DNA from 2 places in the Aliihoeflea sp. PC F10.4 genome. Region 1 is predicted to be linked to the other one. Evidence: predicted binding sites of a transcription regulator. Region 1 holds the regulator's gene; the other holds the start of a gene.
What was found. Region 1 encodes LexA, which represses DNA repair genes until DNA is damaged. Its sites were predicted from a motif close to TGTTCNNNNTGTGTTCNG; they were not measured.

Region 1 (9,340 bases):
CATGGTGCGTTCCGCCGCAATGCGGATCAGGTCGCCAGCCATATCAAGCAGACGTTTTTTCAGCTTGGCCTTACGCGCCTGCCAGGCTCCACCGCCGAGCTTGTCTAGGCTCGCTTCCGAGCCTTCCGCGCCATAGCGCGACAGAAGCTCGATATTCTCGACCGGCAGGAACAGGCGGTCATCGCCTGCATAGCGCAGTTCGAGACAGTCGTGCGGTGCGCCTGCTGCCGTAATCGTCTGAAGACCTACGAAGCGCCCGATGCCATGGTCGGCATGCACAACGACGTCCCCGGCGTTCAGCGCAGCGACTTCCGCAATGAAGTCAGACGCTTTCTTGCGCTTCTTCGCGCGACGGACGAGCCGATCGCCGAGAATATCCTGTTCGGCGAGAACGATCAGCTTTTCTGTCTGGAAGCCCGTCTCCAGGGGCAGGACAGCCAGCGCGACCTTCGCGGCATCGAGTTTTTCCACCTCGTCGAGCGAGGTGACTGGCGCAATACCTTCCAACTCATGTTCGCCCAGAATCTGGGCAAGCCGGTCTGCCGAGCCTTCGGTCCAGCCGGCAACGACGACCTTGCGTTTGGCCGCGCGCATGTCGGCGATGTAGCGCGCCGCGCGTTCGAACACGTTGATCGATGGATCGGCGCGTTCTTCCGCAAAGTTGCGTCCGGATTCGGCTCCTGCATGGATGATGCGACGGCGCTCGATCTCGGGCGCGGCAAACGGGGTCAGTTCAAGCGCCGTGCGGTCGGTTGCGGCGTCCTTTACATCTTCGTCGGAAAGATAAAGCCGCGCGGGCGGCACCGGTTTATAGGGCACCGCCTCGCCGACGCTGCCGGCGGATTGCCGTTTTCGCGATTCGTAGTGATCGAGGATCAGCGCGTGGCGTTCCGAAAGCGCTTCTTTCGATAGATGGTCGAACACAATTGGCGCGTCCGGCAGATAGTCGAAGATCGTTTCGACCTTTTCGAAGAACAGCGGCAGCCAGTGTTCCATGCCCGCAAAGCGCTTGCCCTCGCTGATCGAAGCGTAAAGCGCATCTTCGCGGGATGGCGCGCCGAAAAGCTCGATATAATTGCGGCGAAACCGGCTGATCGTTTCAGGCGTCAGAGCAATCTCGCTCATCGGCTGAAGACGCATTTCCTTGCGTTGGCCGGTCGTGCGCTGCGACGCCGGATCGAAGGCGCGGATCGATTCCAGCGTATCGCCGAAAAAGTCGAGTCGAAGGGCTTCGTCCGCTCCGGGCGCGAGCAGATCGAGAATGCCGCCGCGCACGGCGTATTCTCCGACATCCCGTACGGTCGCTACGCGCTCGAAACCGCTCGTTTCGAGCCGCGCAGAAAGGTCTTTCATATCGACCTGATTACCCGGCCGGGCGATGAGAGTTTGCGCTGCCACGAAATCGAGCGGCGGCATCTTCTGGAGCACAGCATTCGCGCTGACGAGGACGACTGCACGATGCTGCTTGTCGCGCAGCGCAGCAATCGACGCCATCGCATCGAGACGGCGCGCAACCGTGTCCGAGCCGGGCGAGACGCGGTCGTAAGGCAGGCAATCCCAGGCCGGAAGTTCCAGAACCGGCAGGCCGGGCATGGCGAAGCGCAACACGTCGGCGAGCGCGGGAATCTTCTGTCCGTCGCGCGCGAGGAAAACGATCGGTCCGTCTTGTGCCGCCGCAATCGCCGCAATCGCGAACGCCTCGTAACCGTCCGACACGCCGTCTACGATGACCGGCTCGCCCGAAATCTTCGCGGGCAGATGGATGGGATTGAGAAGTGTCATGGCTCTGTCAGTTCGCAAGGCTGCGGGCCTGGTCGATCATCCGGCGCACGACCGCATTGTCCTGATGAGCCGGCACATTCAGTTCGCCGGTCACCCATTTGACGATATCCGCGTCGGCCTCGCCGAGGAGCGATTCGAACAGTTCGAGTTCGGCGTTTGCAAGGCTTGGCAGTTCCCGATCCGCAAAGCCGCCGACGACCAGATCAGCCTCGCGCGTGCCGCGATGCCAGGCGCGAAAGCGCGCCTTGCGCTTGCGGATTTCGAGCGGGTCGTTGCGAAAGGTGATGTCTGACATGGGGAAAATCCGGTTGGCCCGCGCATATAGCGTCTGACAGGGCCGATGTCAGCCTTTGCGCGTTCGAACCGCGTCGATAGTATCGCACCATGCGTCCCACCGAACTTGATCCTCTTTTCGCGCCTGTCACCTCGCTCGTCGGCATCGGCGAGAAGACGGCTGACCTCATGCGTCGCATCGTGACAGCCGACACGACGGGCCGTGATTTGCGCGCCGCCGATATTCTCTTCGTGCCGCCCTATGCGGTGATCGACCGGACGCGACGCCCCGGCATAGCGCAGTCCGGCGAAGGCTCCATCGTCACACTCAACCTGACCGTCGACCGTCATCAGCCTCCACCGCGCGGACGTGGCTCGGTGCCCTACCGTGTCTTCGCATTCGATGAGACGGGCGAGATCGCGCTGACCTTTTTCCACGCCAAAGGCCAATGGCTGGAAAAGCTGATGCCCGAGGGAAGCGAGATCGTCGTCTCGGGCAAGGTCGAGTGGTTCAATGGCCGCCCGTCCATGGTCCATCCCGATCATATCGTCGCCAAGGAAGATGCCGCCTCCCTGCCCTTGATCGAGCCCGTCTATCCGATGACGGCGGGACTTTCGGCCAAGCTCCTGCGCAAGGCGATTTCGTCCGCGCTCGAACGCCTTCCCGCTCTGCCCGAATGGCAGGATGCGTCCGTCCTCGACCGTCACCGATTCCCGACATTCGGCGAGGCGCTTGTCGAACTGCATCGACCCGAAAACGCGGCCGACTGCGAATCGACAAGCCCGGCATGGCGGCGTCTCGCCTATGACGAGCTCCTTGCCGGACAGGTCGCGCTCGCGATGGTGCGCATGCGGATGCGCAAACTAGCAGGACGCAAGCTGACTGGCGACGGGTCGCGCGGCGAGGCGGTGCGAGCCGCCCTGCCCTATGGCCTGACCGGCGCGCAGGAACGCTCGGTTCGTGAGATCGAGGCCGATCTTGCCCAGCCCGACCGGATGCTGCGCTTGCTTCAGGGCGATGTCGGCTCCGGAAAAACGGTGGTCGCCCTGATGGCGATGGCGCGCGCCGCCGAGGCAGGTGCGCAATCAGCGCTGATGGCTCCGACCGAAATTCTCGCGCGTCAGCATTTTTCGACAATTGCTCCTTTGGCCGAGAAAGCCGGCCTCACTGCCGCCATCCTGACTGGCCGGGAAAAGGGTCGTGAACGGGCGCAGACGCTGGCCGCCATCGCCGACGGGTCCATCGATATCGTCATCGGCACGCACGCGATCTTCCAGGACGCGGTGGCCTTCCGCGACCTCGCGCTCGCGGTGATCGACGAGCAGCACCGCTTCGGCGTTCATCAGCGGCTTGCCATCGGCGCGAAAGGCGCGGCAGTCGACATTCTCGTCATGACAGCGACTCCGATCCCGCGCACGCTGGTGCTGACTGCGTTCGGAGACATGGATGTCTCGCGCCTCGACGAAAAGCCTGCCGGGCGTCAGCCGATCCAGACCGTCACGCTACCTCTCGAACGCCTGTCGGACCTGATCGAACGCATTCGACGTGCAGTGAGCGAAGGCCAGAAAATCTACTGGATCTGCCCACTCGTGGAGGAAGCCGAAGGCATGGACGTGATGTCCGCCGCCGACCGGCATAAAGCGCTGGCCGAGATTTTCGGCTCCGATGTCGGGCTGGTTCACGGCCGCATGTCGGGCGCGGCGAAAGACGAGGCGATGGCCGATTTTAAAGCCGGACGCACCCGTATTCTCGTTGGAACGACTGTCATCGAGGTCGGCGTCGACGTGCCGGACGCCACCATTATCGTCATCGAACACGCCGAAAGGTTCGGCCTTGCGCAACTGCACCAGTTGCGCGGACGGGTCGGGCGCGGCGATGCGGCTTCGAGTTGCGTGCTTCTCTATCAATCTCCGCTCGGCGAGATCGCGAAGCAGCGCCTTTCGGTCATGCGCGACACCGAAGACGGGTTCCGCATCGCCGAAGAGGATTTGAAACTGCGCGGCGAAGGCGAATTGCTCGGCACGCGCCAGTCCGGCACGCCGGGTTTCCAGCTTGCACGGCTCGAACACCACGCCGATCTTCTCGCCATCGCACGCGACGACGCACGCCTTTTGCTCGACCGCGACCCTGACCTTACCGGTCCGCGTGGCAAGGCAATCCGCACGCTTCTCTATCTGTTTGGCCGCGACGACGCGATCAGGTTGATTCGCGCCGGTTGAGGAATGCCGAAAGCGCCACGAGCAGCCAGCCCGCGATCAGGAGTAGGCCACCTGCCGGAGCGGCCATCGGGAAAAGCCGCGTTTCGAGGAACGAGCGCGCGACAAGATCGCCGCAAAATAAGAGAATGCCGGCAACGATCGTCCAGCCGCCCGCGATCTGCCATCGACCGAACCACCCCGCCGATACCACCAGCAGGGCCGGTGCATGGATAAGCAGGAACGACGCGGCCGTGCCGAGATCGCCACCTGTGCGATGCGCTGCAACCGCCGATAAGGCCACGCCGCTTGCACCGAACAGCGCCCCTATTGCGAAGAGAATCCGCCCCGGTTCAATCATTTCAGCCCCTGATTCATGCAATTTCGTCGTGACTCTTGCAGAACACAACTGGAACAGGTAGGTTTGTTCTGGTTTTGTTTTAACGATTCCTTTTAAGGCCAGCCATGCTGACGCGCAAGCAACACGAACTCCTTCTCTTCATCCATCAGCGCCTCAAGGAGAGCGGTGTGCCGCCCTCCTTCGACGAAATGAAGGAAGCGCTGGGGTTGGCTTCAAAATCCGGCATTCACCGGCTGATCACCGCTCTTGAGGAGCGAGGCTTCTTGCGCCGCATGCCAAACCGGGCGCGCGCCCTGGAAGTTATCAAGCTGCCGGAGTCGATTTCTCAGCCTCCGAAACGCTTTCAACCGAGCGTCATTCAGGGCAGCCTCTCGGATAAGCCTGCGGCGAAGCCGGAACGACAGCCGCTACAGCCCGCGACCCGCGGTCCCATCGAGGTTCCAGTCATGGGGCGGATCGCGGCAGGTGTGCCGATCGACGCCATCCAGCACGCAACACGCGCCGTTACCGTCCCGCCAGACATGCTGACGGGTGGCGAGCATTACGCGCTGGAAGTTCACGGCGATTCAATGGTCGAGGCCGGTATCCTTGATGGTGACACAGTTATCATCCGCTCGGGCCAATCCGCGACGCCAGGCGAAATCGTGGTCGCACTCGTCGACGATCAGGAAGCGACGCTCAAACGCTTTCGCCGCAAAGGCGCGTCGATTGCACTCGAGGCCGCCAATCCGGCCTATGAGACCAAGATCTACGGCTCGGACCGTGTGAAGGTGCAGGGCAAGCTGGTCGGGCTGATCCGGAAATACTGAACTGGAAGCTGATACGACCTGGGTTGACACAGGGCGAGCGAGGTTATCGAGAAGGAAGCCGGTGTTCGGTTCGATGGGTGGTTATATGCCAACGCATCAATGATCAGTCGTTTTCGGCTTGCGATGGCTCGGCTGGTGCCGGTCGTTCGGGACGGACGTAAGGTCCCATTCCGCGCGCGGCGCGTGAGAAGCGGCGATGATCGTGCCAGGGTCGATATGGCTCGGTGATCGCATATCGTATGTGAGGTTGTGCCGCTCCCTCGCTCCGCCATGTGATCTGCGCACTGCCGCCTCTTGCCAGATCGCGCGCGGTTATTACCTTCACCGAAGGGGCGCGACATGGGTTTTCGGCGGTCGCGTCCGCAATGACGATCAGCCCTGCCTCGCCGCAAACCTGTTCAGCGATTTCTGCTGTTTCGGCATAAGCAATGACGTTTCCTTTCGCACTCGTCGCGGTGCAAAGCCCTTCATGGCAGACGAAGACGCCGTCAGTCTGCCCAGGCACGACCTGTTCCGGCCCTAATGGCCGTTCGAAATTCTGCACGTCGAAGGCTCGTAGCCAGTTCTGGATCGTGAAGCGGTTCGGACGCTGGCGATTGACCGCGATGCCGCCGCTTGTCGTGCTAACTGCAACCAGCCGCGCGTCTTCTGAAATCAACACGTCCGGCAATTGGCGTGTTGCGAGCAGCGCAATGCCAGCAGCGATCAGCGGTACCGCCGCCCAGCGCAGGACACCTCCCGTCATGGTCAAAATGACGAGTGCGCAAGTCAGAACCAGCACCGCGGAAAGCGGTATGGCACCGGTCGCATCGAACGCCGATCTCTCGGCCAACCAGAACGCGATCGTCGTCATTCCCCATATGCCCATCCCCATCAGGTCGAGCGGCAGGCCATCGAGACCAACCGGCATCAAGACTGTCGCGAGCACCGCCATGGGCATGATGATGATGGAAACGAGCGGCATCGCTGTGAGATTTGCGATGACGCCCAATGGAGAGATCTGCTGGAAGTGCCAGGCGGTGAACAACGCCGTTGCCACCCCTGCTATGATCGATGTCATCGCAAGTGCCGTTGCGTTGGACAAACCGGAGCGGAGCAGACCCGCCTTCGGCGGTGGGCCGCGATCTTCAAGACGATCGCGCTTGCGTGCGCTCCAAGCGCCATATGCGGCAATCAGCGCGGCGGTCGCGGCAAACGACATCTGGAAGCTCGGGCCGATCACCTCATGCGGTGAGACGAGGATGATGATCAGTGCCGATATCGCCAGATTGCGCATCGTCAGCGCCGCGCGATCGAACAAAACCGCGATCAGCATGACGGCAAGCATCAGGAACGCGCGCTGTGCGGCGATGTCCCCGCCCGACACGATGAGGTAAAATCCTGTGCCGAACAGGGCGGTGCCGGCGGCGTATTTTTTCACCGGATGCCGCGTGGCAAGACCGGGAAAAAACGCAGCCGCCGTGCGGATGGAGACCATGATCGTGCCGCCGACGAGCGCCATGTGCAGCCCCGAGATCGATATGACATGGTAGAGTCCGGTAATCCGCATCGCTTCATTGGCAGCTTCGGGAATGCCTGTTCGTATCCCTGTGATCAACGCGGCTGCAATGCCGCCTTCCATGCCGCCGATACGCGCGACGATCCGCTCGGCCACATCGCCGCGCCGACTTTCGATCCATGTGCCAAGGCGCTCCTTGCGCGTCGATGCCGTCGCGAGTTCCGTTGCGTCCGGTCCTCTCATGAAAAAGCCGCTACCGCCAATGCCGTCGAAATAGCGCTTGAAGGCGAAATCGTAGCTTTGCGGGCGCACCGGCCCCGACGGCGGCATCAGGCGGGCGATGCCGACAACGCCTGCGCCGGGCACGAGGCCATCGGGAATCGAACGCGCCGTGACGCGGACCCGGTCGGGCGCATAGCGCAGTTCTGGACGGCCGGTCGAGACGACATCGAGTGTAAGCCGCACGCGGCCGCTTTCCTGATGCTCTATGCGCACGACGCGTCCAGTGAGCTGGATCGTGATCTCCGATCCTAGAACTTTTGTATCGGCTAGCCTCGTCTCGACCTTCGCCGCCATCATTCCCGCAAACGTCAGGAGAATCGCGGCGATGGCGGCGCGCGTCACCCCTCCGGCAACGGTTGCCGGCAGGAGGGCGAGGCTGATCAGAACCGGTACCAAGAGACTGACGAAACCGGGCTCCCAAGGCAGGTTGAAATAGATGAGCGTTCCCAATGCGAGCAACACCGGCACGAACAGGAACGCCATTCCATGGTCAAGTTCATATTCCACCGATCGTTGCAGTGAAGCGAGACTGAACCCGAACCGACCGATCCGGTGCCGCAACCGGGCCGGCACCGCATATGAAGATTTTCCGGCGGCAGTGATCGACTGTGCCGAAACAAACGGATCCTGAACACCGCCTAATAAGCGCCGCTCGTCGATGACGATCGTCTCCCGTCTGTCCCCCATCGTGCCCCCACGGCCGTTCCCGGTGCTTGCACCGCGACTTGCCTATGCTACATGAGCGCCACGAGAACGCCACATATCGCTTCGGCGATACGGCTGCGAAAATCAGGAACATCCATGACCCGTCCCGTCGTCACACGCTTTGCTCCCTCGCCCACTGGCTATCTGCATATTGGCGGCGCACGCACGGCGCTGTTTAACTGGCTCTATGCCAGACACACGGGCGGGAAGATGCTCTTGCGCATCGAGGATACGGACCGCGAGCGCTCGACCGATGCGGCGACGGCCGCCATTCTCGACGGGCTTAAATGGCTCGGCCTCGACTGGGACGGAGAGCCGGTATCGCAATTCGAGCGCGCCGAGCGACATCGGGAAATCGCCCAGGAGCTCGTGAAACGCGGCAAGGCTTATCACTGCTACGCCTCGCAAGACGAATTGACCGAAATGCGAGAAAAGGCCCGCGCCGAAGGCAAGCCGCCGCGCTATGATGGTCGCTGGCGCGATCGCGATCCATCCGAAGCGCCTGCGGGCGTCAAGCCGGTCGTGCGGATCAAGGCGCCGCAGGATGGCTATACTATCGTTCAAGACAAGGTGCAGGGGGAGGTGCGCTTCCCCAACAAGGACCTCGACGATTTCATCATCCTGCGCTCGGACGGCAACCCGACCTATATGCACGCCGTCGTTGTCGACGATCACGACATGGGCGTCACGCACATCATTCGCGGCGACGATCATCTGACCAACGCCGCGCGCCAGAGCATCATCTACGAGGCGATGGAATGGGATGTGCCGGTAATGGCGCATATCCCGCTGATCCATGGCTCGGACGGCGCAAAGCTTTCCAAACGCCACGGTGCGCTCGGCGTAGAGGCTTATCGCGAGATGGGCTATCTGCCGGCCGCACTGCGTAACTACCTAGTACGGCTTGGCTGGAGCCATGGCGACGACGAGATCATGACGCTCGACCAGATGATCGAATGGTTCGAGATCGAGGACGTGAACAAAGGCGCGGCGCGTTTCGATTTCGCAAAGCTTGAGGCGCTGAACGGCGTCTATATGCGCCAGAGCGACGATGGCGAGCTTCTGGATCAGCTTGAAGCCACTCTGCCCTATCTGCCCGATGGCGACGAGATGCTGGCGAAGCTTGATTTGCCGAAGCGAGACCAGTTACGCGCCGCGATGGCGGGCTTGAAAGACCGCGCCAAAACGCTCGTCGAACTCAAGGACGGCGCCAGCTTCCTTTTTGCCAAACGTCCGCTTGAACTGGATGAAAAAGCCGCTCAGATTCTTTCCGATGGTGGGCGCGATGCGCTCGCCGGCCTCATGCCGAAGCTCGAAACCGTCGACGATTGGGGCTCACAGACCACGGAAGCGGCCGTGCGGTCCTATGCCGAGGAAACCGGGCTGAAACTCGGCAAGGCTGCGCAGCCCCTGCGAGCCGCCTTGACCGGCCGT
Region 2 (9,340 bases), 810 kb from region 1:
GGAGACCGCCTGCGGGATGCCGTAAAGCTTCAAATTGAGTTCGGTGATGATGCCGAGCGTGCCTTCCGCGCCGATCAAAAGCCGCGTCAGGTCATATCCGGCAGACGATTTCCGCGCGCGCCGCGCAGTCTGCATCACGCGCCCATCCGCCATCACCGCACGCAGCGAAATCACATTGTCGCGCATCGTACCATAGCGCACGGCGTTGGTTCCCGACGCGCGCGTCGACGCCATGCCGCCAAGGCTCGCATTCGCGCCCGGATCGATCGGAAAGAAAAGGCCTGTGTCGCGCAGATAGGCGTTGAGGTCTTCACGCGTTACGCCCGGTTCGATCACGCAGTCCAGATCTTCGGCGTGGACCGCGACAATGCGATTCATGCGCGACAGGTCGAGCGAGATGCCGCCGCCCGGCGCGTTGACATGCCCTTCGAGCGACGTGCCCGTGCCGAACGCGATGATCGGCACGCGATTGGCCGCGCAAAGTCGCACGGCCTCCTGCACCTCCGCTTCATTCTCGGCGAAAAAGACGCCGTCGGGAAGCTGGGAGGGAATGTAGCTCGTCGTGTGCGAGTGCTGCCGGCGAATGGCCTCGCCGGTCTGGAAACGATCCCCGAAGCGCGCGGCAAGCTTTGCGACGGTGACTTCGATCCCGGTTTCGTTGCGTTCGATATCGATCAGTTCCGCCAGCGCCATCTCGTTCCTCCGGTCAATGTGGACCACTGCTTCCCGATTCTGTAACGCTATCCAGCCAACCTGCAAAACGCTTTCGATGGGAAGCATGCGTATCAAAGGAGAGAAGCAGAATGTCGATACCGGCCCCGCTCGTGTCCCGAACCATGGAAATCGAAAAGGATTGGATCGACTATAACGGCCATCTCAACATGGCCTACTACAACGTCCTGTTCGACCGGGCGGCCGACGAGGCGTTCGAGATGCTGGGCATGGGTCCGCGCTATGCTGAAGAGCGCAAGCTGACGACCTATACGGCCGAAGTCCACGTCTGTTACGTGCGCGAACTGCATCTAAGTCATCAGGTGAACGCCACGTTCCACCTTCTCGATTTCGACGAAAAACGGTTCCACTATTTTCAGGAACTGCATCATGTCGACGGCTGGCTGGCCGCGACATCGGAATCACTGACGCTTCATGTCGACATGACCGGCCCCAAGGTCGCGCTTTTTCCGGACGATATTCTGACGAATCTCAAAGGCATGCGCTCCGCCCACGCCGCCCTGCCGAAGCCGGAGCGCGCCGGCCGCTCGATCGGCATCAAGCGCAAAGGCTGACGATCAACGCTCGCACAATTGCCGGGCGCCGCCATAGGGTTGATAGCTACAATCGGACGCGCGAAATGAGCGATAGGCTTGCGCGCAAGCCTGCACGTTGCATGCCTGCGCGACGGTTCCGGCCTCAGTGTCGCTGTCCGAACGCGCCAGCGCGTCCATCGTGGTTCCCTCGATAAAGGCCTTCCAGATTTCGGCCGGCAGCGAACCGCCCGTCACGCCCTGCATCGGCGTGTCGTCGTCATTGCCAACCCAGACGCCGACGACGAGATTTTGAGTAAACCCGACGAAAAGCGCGTCACGGTAGTTCTGACTGGTTCCGGTCTTGCCGGCGGCAAATCCGTCGATCCGCGCGGCCTGCCCGGTCCCCTGCTCCACCACCATGCTCAAGAGGCGGATCATCTCGTCCTGAAACGGCGAGATGTCGATGTCCGGCTGCCGCGTCTGACCTATACGAAATGCCTGGCCCGTCTCTGCGGCGCGAAATCCGTCGATACCCCAAGGCTCCACCGGTGCGACGCCGGCAAGGATCGAAGCATACGCGCCCGTCAGGTCCAGAAGCGTGACCTCGGATGCGCCGAGCGCCAGCGCGGGCGTTTCGGTCAGTTCCGCGTCGATGCCCAGATCATGCGCCGCTGCGGCGACGTGGGTGAGGCCGACTTCCTGCGCAAGCACGACCGTTGCCGCGTTGAGCGAACGCACGAACGCCTCGTAGATCGGCACCAGACCGTAATAGCGACCGCCGAAATTCTCCGGCGTCCATCCGTTGATGGTGATCGGCTCGTCCGGCACCAGCGCGCGGGGATCAATGCCCGCCTGAAGCGCCGCGAAGAGAACGAAGGTCTTGAAGGTCGAGCCGGGTTGACGGCGCGCATCGACCGCCCGGTTGAAGCTGTTCTGGCGATAGTCGCGGCCACCGACCATCGCCAGAACGGCTCCATCTGGGCCGAGCGCCACGAGCGCGGCCTGCAGGCCCTCCGCCCGTTCGCCTGCCCCGTCCAGCACCTCGCGCACGACTCGGTCCGCGACGGCCTGCAATTGCGGTTCGATCGTCGTCGAGACGGTGATCGTGCCGCGATAGTCGGCGGCAATCTCGCGCGCCTCGCGCATCGCCCAGTCGGCGAACCAGCTTCCCGAGCGTGCGGCCGGCCGGCTCGGCTGCAACTGCGCGTAAGCGTCTTTCGCCGCTTGGGCTTCTTCCTCTGTGATCTTGCCGTTGGCCGCCATCGCGTCGAGGACGACGCGCGCCCGCTCTTCCGCCCGGTCGGCGTTTGCGATCGGGTTCAGCACGGACGGAGCGATGATCAGCCCGGCGATCGTCGCGGATTCGGCCAGATCGAGTTCGCCCGGTTCCTTGTCGTAGTAAATCCGCGCAGCCGCCGGCACGCCTGTCGCACCTGCGCCAAGATAGATATTGTTCAAATAGCGCGTCAGGACTTCGTCCTTGCCGAGACGCCGTTCGAGCCAGAGCGCGATGACGAGTTCCTGAATCTTGCGCCTGTAGGTCCGGTCGCGCTCCAGATACGAAATCTTGATGAGCTGCTGGGTGATCGTCGAGCCGCCCTGCACCACCTCGCCCGCATCGAGATTGCGCACGAATGCGCGCGCGATGCCGCGCCAGTCGATGCCCCAATGCTGGTAGAAACGCCGGTCCTCTATGCTCAAAACCGCATCGATCAGATGCTGCGGAAACGCATCGAGCGGCGTGTACGCGCCCTGATACGGACCTTCCTGAACGAGCGGCGTGCCGTCCGCACTTTCAAGAACGACGACCGGCGCAATGGTGCCGTCTGCGATCTCGTCCCATGGAACGTCGCGCAAGGCCCATGCCATCACGCCTGCGACGACCACGCAGCCAAGAACGAACAGCGCTGCCGCTGCCGCGAGGATGCGCCGTCGCCAGCTCCATCGGCGGATGTCGAATTTTCGCGAGCCGGACGAATCGTCGTCGTTACGCTCGGCAGTGCCGCTGTTTTCCATGTCCACTCGCGATAGGCCAATCGGCGTTCCCGATAGGCTACATTATGGCTCCTTGCCAAGCCTCTACATCGCCGCGCCCTGACGCTTTGAAATGTTCGCGTTCTGGTCTTTCGGTCCCGAATCACTACATTGCTGCCATCATGTCCGGATTTCCAGACGATATTCCCTTCTTCGACGAGGACGACGGTCCCCGCCGCCCATCTTCCACGCCCGCGCCCCAGCACGGGCAAGGGGGCATCGCCGCACGCGCGATGGCGGCCCGTCGGCCTTCCGCGCCGCCTGTCGATTATCTGAGCGGCCTAAACCCCGAACAGCGCCGCGCCGTGGAGACAACCGAGGGTCCGGTTCTCGTGCTGGCCGGCGCGGGTACGGGCAAGACGCGCGTTCTGACCACGCGCATCGCGCATATCCTGTCTTCCGGGCTTGCATTCCCGTCGCAAATTCTCGCCGTCACCTTCACCAACAAGGCAGCGCGCGAGATGAAGACGCGTGTCGGCGTTCTCGTCGGCGAGGCCGTGGAAGGCATGCCATGGCTTGGCACGTTCCACTCGATCGGCGTGAAGATCCTGCGCAAGCACGCCGAACTCGCTGGCCTGAAATCGGGCTTCACGATCCTCGACACCGACGACGTTATCCGCCTGATCAAGCAGTTGATCCAGGCCGAGGGGCTGGACGACAAGCGCTGGCCGGCGCGCCAGTTCGCGCAGATGATCGACGGGTGGAAGAATAAGGGCCTCGGCCCGAAGGAAATTCCCGAAGGCGACGCCCGCGCCTTCGCGAACGGCAAGGGCCGCGAGCTTTACACGGCCTATCAGGACCGGCTCCAGACGCTGAACGCCTGCGATTTCGGCGATCTCCTGTGCCATCCGATCCGCATCTTCAAGGGCCACCCGGATGTGCTGGCCGAATATCACCGGCGCTTCAAATACATCCTCGTCGACGAGTATCAGGACACCAACACCGCGCAATATATGTGGCTGCGCCTTTTGGCTCAGCGGCCTGGAACCAAGGCTGACCATCCGGCCGAAGGCCGAGCAGCCGACCGGCTGCCGCCCGACTTTTCGGACGCGCCCGCGCAGGCCAGCGAGCGAAGCGAGCGCTCGGCCGCGAGCGTAAACATATGCTGCGTAGGCGACGACGATCAGTCGATCTATGGCTGGCGCGGTGCCGAGGTCGACAACATCCTGCGTTTCGAAAAGGACTTTCCGGGCGCAGCCGTCATCCGTCTTGAGCGCAACTATCGCTCGACCGCGCATATTCTGGGCGCTGCCTCGCATCTGATCGCGCATAATGAGGGCCGGCTCGGCAAGACGCTTTTCACCGACCAGCCGGACCCGGACGATAAGCGCGTCATGGTCCATGCGGCTTGGGATTCGGAAGAGGAGGCCCGCGCGGTCGGCGAGGAGATAGAGGCGACCCAGCGCAAGGGCACAAACCTCAATGACATGGCGATCCTCGTGCGTGCTTCGTTTCAGATGCGCGAATTCGAAGATCGTTTCGTCACGCTCGGCCTGAACTACCGCGTCATCGGCGGGCCGCGCTTTTACGAGCGCCAGGAAATCCGCGATGCGATGGCCTATTTCCGCGTGGTCGCGCAGCCGGCCGACGATCTCGCCTTCGAGCGCATCGTCAACGTGCCGAAGCGTGGGCTTGGCGAAACGACGGTTCGCCTCGTTCACGATACCGCGCGCGCCCTGCGTATTCCCATGCTCGAAGCGGCCGCAAAGCTTGCCGAAAGCGACGAACTGAAGCCCAAGCCCCGCGCGAGCTTGCGCGAGGTCGCGGCGAATTTCGCCCGCTGGCAGGCCGCGCTTGAGACGATGCCGCATACCGAACTCGCGGAAATGATCTTCGAGGAAAGCGGCTACACCGACATGTGGAAGAACGACCGTTCGGCCGAAGCGCCCGGACGGCTCGACAATTTGAAAGAACTGATCCGCTCGATGGAGGACTACGAGTCGCTGCGCTCGTTCCTCGAACATGTCGCGCTTGTCATGGATTCCGAGCAGAAGGAAGAGATGGACGCCGTTTCCATCATGACGCTCCATTCGGCCAAGGGGCTTGAGTTCGACACGGTCTTCCTGCCCGGCTGGGAGGAAGGGCTTTTCCCGCATCAGCGCGCACTCGACGAAGGCGGGCGTTCGGGGTTGGAGGAAGAGCGCCGCCTCGCCTATGTCGGGCTGACGCGCGCCAAGAAGAACCTGCATTTGTGGTTCACGTCGAACCGTCGCATCCACGGCCTGTGGCAGACGACGATCCCCTCCCGCTTCCTCGAAGAACTGCCAGAAGCGCATATCGAGATCGCCGAGGCCGGCAATACCTATGGCGGATACGGCATCGACCATAATGGCGGGTTCGGCGGTAGGCGAAATCCCTACGGCGCATCGCGTTTCGACGACGCCGGGTCCTTTTCCAACACCTATGCGACACCCGGTTGGCAGCGCGCGCAGAAGAACCGCACCGAGGCAACCGACCGCAACTGGGGTTCCCGCTCGGGCCATCAAGTCGAGCGTATCGGCTATGGCGAACCGGATTCAGGCTTCGGCGCAGGTCGCGGCTCGGTCAAGGCGCGCACGATCGAAGGCGAGCTTGTCGCCCGGTCGGTCGCCGACACGCCTTCGGCGTTCTCGGTTGGGGACCGCGTGTTCCACCAGAAATTCGGAAACGGCAACATCCGCACGATCGAAGGCAACAAGCTCACCATCGATTTCGACAAGGCAGGTCAAAAGCGCGTGCTTGATGGTTTTGTCACCGCTGCATAGCGATTTGGTTGCATTATATTTTTAATACACTTTTAAGTTGCAAATGCAAATCTGCGCTTGCACGGCAATGGTGCCTTGCAAAGCTCCGCTTTCGGGCGGTTCGCTTCCGGGACCCCTTCCGTCACACCACCCCCGCGGCGGAAGGGGTTTCGCGGATTTAGCGACGTCGAACCGAGGTCCCATGCGCGCCGTCCTTCTTGCAGCCTCGATCCTGTTCGCAGCCATGCAACCGGGCAGCGCAACCGAAACGAAATCGAACCCGTTTCGCGCAGAAATATCCGCCTCTCGCCATGTCACCGACAACGCGCTCGACGATCCGCTCGCAGTTTCCGACTGGTACACGCTTTTGCGCGGCGCGCTGTCGGGTGATTTTGACCATGATCTCGGCCGCACGACGCTGACGCTCGACGGCGAATTGCGCCGCTTCGATACGTTCACGATCGAGAACGACGCCGCGATCGGCCTTCAGGGCAAGACGACGCTGCGCCTTACGCCGGACACCGAAATTCAGGCGAGCGCGTTCCTGCGGCACACGCGCGAAGGTGACGCCTTCGTCATCGACGATCTCGCGCTCGGCACGAGAACGGACAAGACGGTCGGCGGCGCAAGCATCCTCGTCGGCTTGCGGCTGACGCCCGCGCTCATTTCCACGAGCGAATTGAGCGGCTTTCGCGAACGGGCGGGCGACACGCGCTTCGAGGACGACCTGATCCCTGCGCTGCGCCTCGAACCCGACCGCGACCGTATCGCACTGTCGCAGGGACTGACGCAGACTTTCGACGGCGGCCGGACGCTCGGCATAAGGGCGAACGGTGAACGCACGACGGTCTCCGGCCTGTTCGAGGAAACGGTCGCGCTCGACCGGATTCGGCTTCGCGGCGAGGCGAGCCGTCAGCATTCGTCCGGCATCGCAATCGCTTTTGCGGGCGGTGCGGAATGGCTTCGCGCATCCTACGATTTCGTCGAGATCATCCGCCCCTCCATCGAAGCGAGCATCATCGCACCTGTCGGCGGCGTCGAATTGCGCGGCGCGATCCGCACCGGCTTCGACAGCGACGACACGGACGATCTTCTCGTTTCCTGGTTTCGGCGCGGCGAGGCCGAATTACTGATCCCCCTGGCCGAAACCCTTGCGCTGAAAGCCGGATTGTTCGTCGAGCGCCGGGACAATCTCGTCATTGCTTATGACGAGGACCGGCGCGGGCTTTACGGCGAGATCGGATGGAAAGCGGGCGAACGCGTCACCATGCTGTTCCGCGTCGACTATCGCGAGCAGGACGCGCCGGATATCGGCTTTTCGAAGTCGCGCCTTGAAGCCTCAATCGGCGTCAGAACACAGCTTTGACCGATGAAAAACGGGCGATCCATGCGGACCGCCCGTTATCCGTTACCTGTCCGGCAGATGTCAGCGGCGGCCCTTGACCGAATAGCGCTTGCTGTTGCCGCCGAGAATGCCGAGTGTCGATCCGTTCAGAACACCGCTCAGGATGCCGTTGCCGGTCTTGTTGCCGTTGAGGATGCCAGAAACGACATTGCCCGAGGCGATCGGCGAGTTGTTGAGGATACCCGTGCCGTTGAGCAGGTTGACGTTGCCGGTGCGCACGGTCGGCGAGACGTTGATCAGGCCGCTCGAATTGGCACTGGAATTGTGGCCGCCCCAGCTGCCGCCGCCCCAGCCGCCGGCATGTGCCGACATACCCGAAATGGCCATTGCAAGAGTTGCGGTCGTGACGATGATGAAGGATTTCATGTGGCTTCTCCCGTTGAAAAGATTGCTTCGAAAAACGCTTCGCTTCCGAGAACAAGAGAGCCAGACAAGCAGGGTTAATGCAATCTTAAATTGCAATAATTCATCAATACAACCTATATACGGAAGATTAACTTTACCAGTTGAGTTTAATAGAGACGATTTGAATTAATTTTTATTTTGTCGAAACCGTATATTTGCGAACGAATTCTTCGATCGATATCGCCTGCATGTCCGGAATCGCCGAGGCGAGCTGTTCCAGCGACCAGCCCCACCATGCTATCTCCCGCAGGGCAAAGATGATTTCAGGTGCGAACCGATAGCGCAGATGCCGGGCCGGTGTCCCCACGACCACTTCGTAAGGCTCGACATCGCGCGTGACCACGGCATTCGCACCGATCACCGCGCCGTCGCCGATCGTCACGCCCGGCATGACGACCGCACCGTGCCCGACCCACACATCATTGCCGATATTGACCCGCGCATCGCGGCGACGATCGCGAAAATCGCCGTCGACGCCGTGAAAACGGAAATACTCGTTCGGCCGATAGGTGATCTTGTGGGTCGTCACCCGCTCCATCGGATGATCGAGCGCATTGATGCGCACATTCGCCGCGATCGAACAGAACTTCCCGATCGAAGCATAGATCGCCTCGCCGTGACGCTCGAAATAAGAAAAATCGCCGATCTCGACCTCGCGCAGAATGACGCGCGCGCCGATGGAAACGAATTTGCCGAGACGGCAGCCTTTCAATTCGGCTGTCGTGTGGATTTTCGGCTCGGCGTCGTGCGGCAGGAACTGGTTCATCGCGAAAGCGTGTAAGGGCCATGCGCCATGGCGGCAAGATGACATCTTTCGGCCCGGTCTGTTGCGGTTTATATCAATCCGATGATCAAAGGTCAGTTCGCCACGCCCGTTCTTCTTTCCGCCGGAGCAGTTCTCGTCTCCGGCGTGACCGGGCTGGCCTTCGCCGGCTGGCTCGACAACGGCGCGCGCATCTTCATGGCCATGGCCGAAACCGGCCTTGCCTGGTGCTTTTGACCCCTCCCCACACGACTGGACGATTGCCGAAATGAAAACCCTGATTATCGCCTGCGTGATCGCTGTTGCCGCCGCCGTCGGCTGGGTCAGCTTCGACTGGTATTCGAGCCGCAATGCCGGCCAGCCCTTCGGCGATCCGTTCACGCTGGTCGACCAGCGCGGCGGCGAAATCACCGAGGCAGCCTTTCGCGGCAAACCGTCAGCGGTCTTCTTCGGCTTCACCTATTGCCCGGAAATCTGCCCGACGACCCTTTACGAACTCGATGGCTGGCTCGACGAAATAGGCAGCGAGGGCGAGGATATCGGCGCCTATTTCGTCACGGTCGATCCCGAGCGCGACACGCCGGATGTCATGAACGCCTATGTCGGCAACGTTTCCGAGCGCATCGTCGGCATCACCGGCGAGCCGGCCAAAGTGGAAGCGATGGCGAAGTCGTTTGGCATCTACATGAAGAAAGTCGAACTCGAAGGCGGCGACTACACGATGGACCACACCGCTTCGGTCATTCTTCTCGACAGCACGGGT

Region 2: a site for LexA is predicted at 3,356-3,373, ahead of ACX82Z_RS03700 (ATP-dependent helicase). Genes of this name have one in related genera too.

Annotation. Positions count from the first base shown of each region.
Region 1 is NZ_JBTSWH010000001.1:1,564,265-1,573,604, forward strand. It holds gene mfd (transcription-repair coupling factor) at 1-1,782, opposite strand, end outside; gene ACX82Z_RS07820 (FAD assembly factor SdhE) at 1,790-2,077, opposite strand; gene recG (ATP-dependent DNA helicase RecG) at 2,167-4,275, shown strand; gene ACX82Z_RS07830 (DUF423 domain-containing protein) at 4,253-4,612, opposite strand; gene lexA (transcriptional repressor LexA) at 4,717-5,421, shown strand; gene ACX82Z_RS07840 (ComEC/Rec2 family competence protein) at 5,525-7,888, opposite strand; gene gltX (glutamate--tRNA ligase) at 8,003-9,340, shown strand, end outside.
Region 2 is NZ_JBTSWH010000001.1:752,924-762,263, reverse strand. It holds gene ACX82Z_RS03715 (FAD-binding oxidoreductase) at 1-693, opposite strand, end outside; gene ACX82Z_RS03710 (thioesterase family protein) at 804-1,286, shown strand; gene ACX82Z_RS03705 (PBP1A family penicillin-binding protein) at 1,290-3,263, opposite strand; gene ACX82Z_RS03700 (ATP-dependent helicase) at 3,404-6,025, shown strand; gene ACX82Z_RS03695 (hypothetical protein) at 6,207-7,370, shown strand; gene ACX82Z_RS03690 (hypothetical protein) at 7,431-7,775, opposite strand; gene ACX82Z_RS03685 (DapH/DapD/GlmU-related protein) at 7,948-8,580, opposite strand; gene ACX82Z_RS03680 (hypothetical protein) at 8,662-8,814, shown strand; gene ACX82Z_RS03675 (SCO family protein) at 8,846-9,340, shown strand, end outside.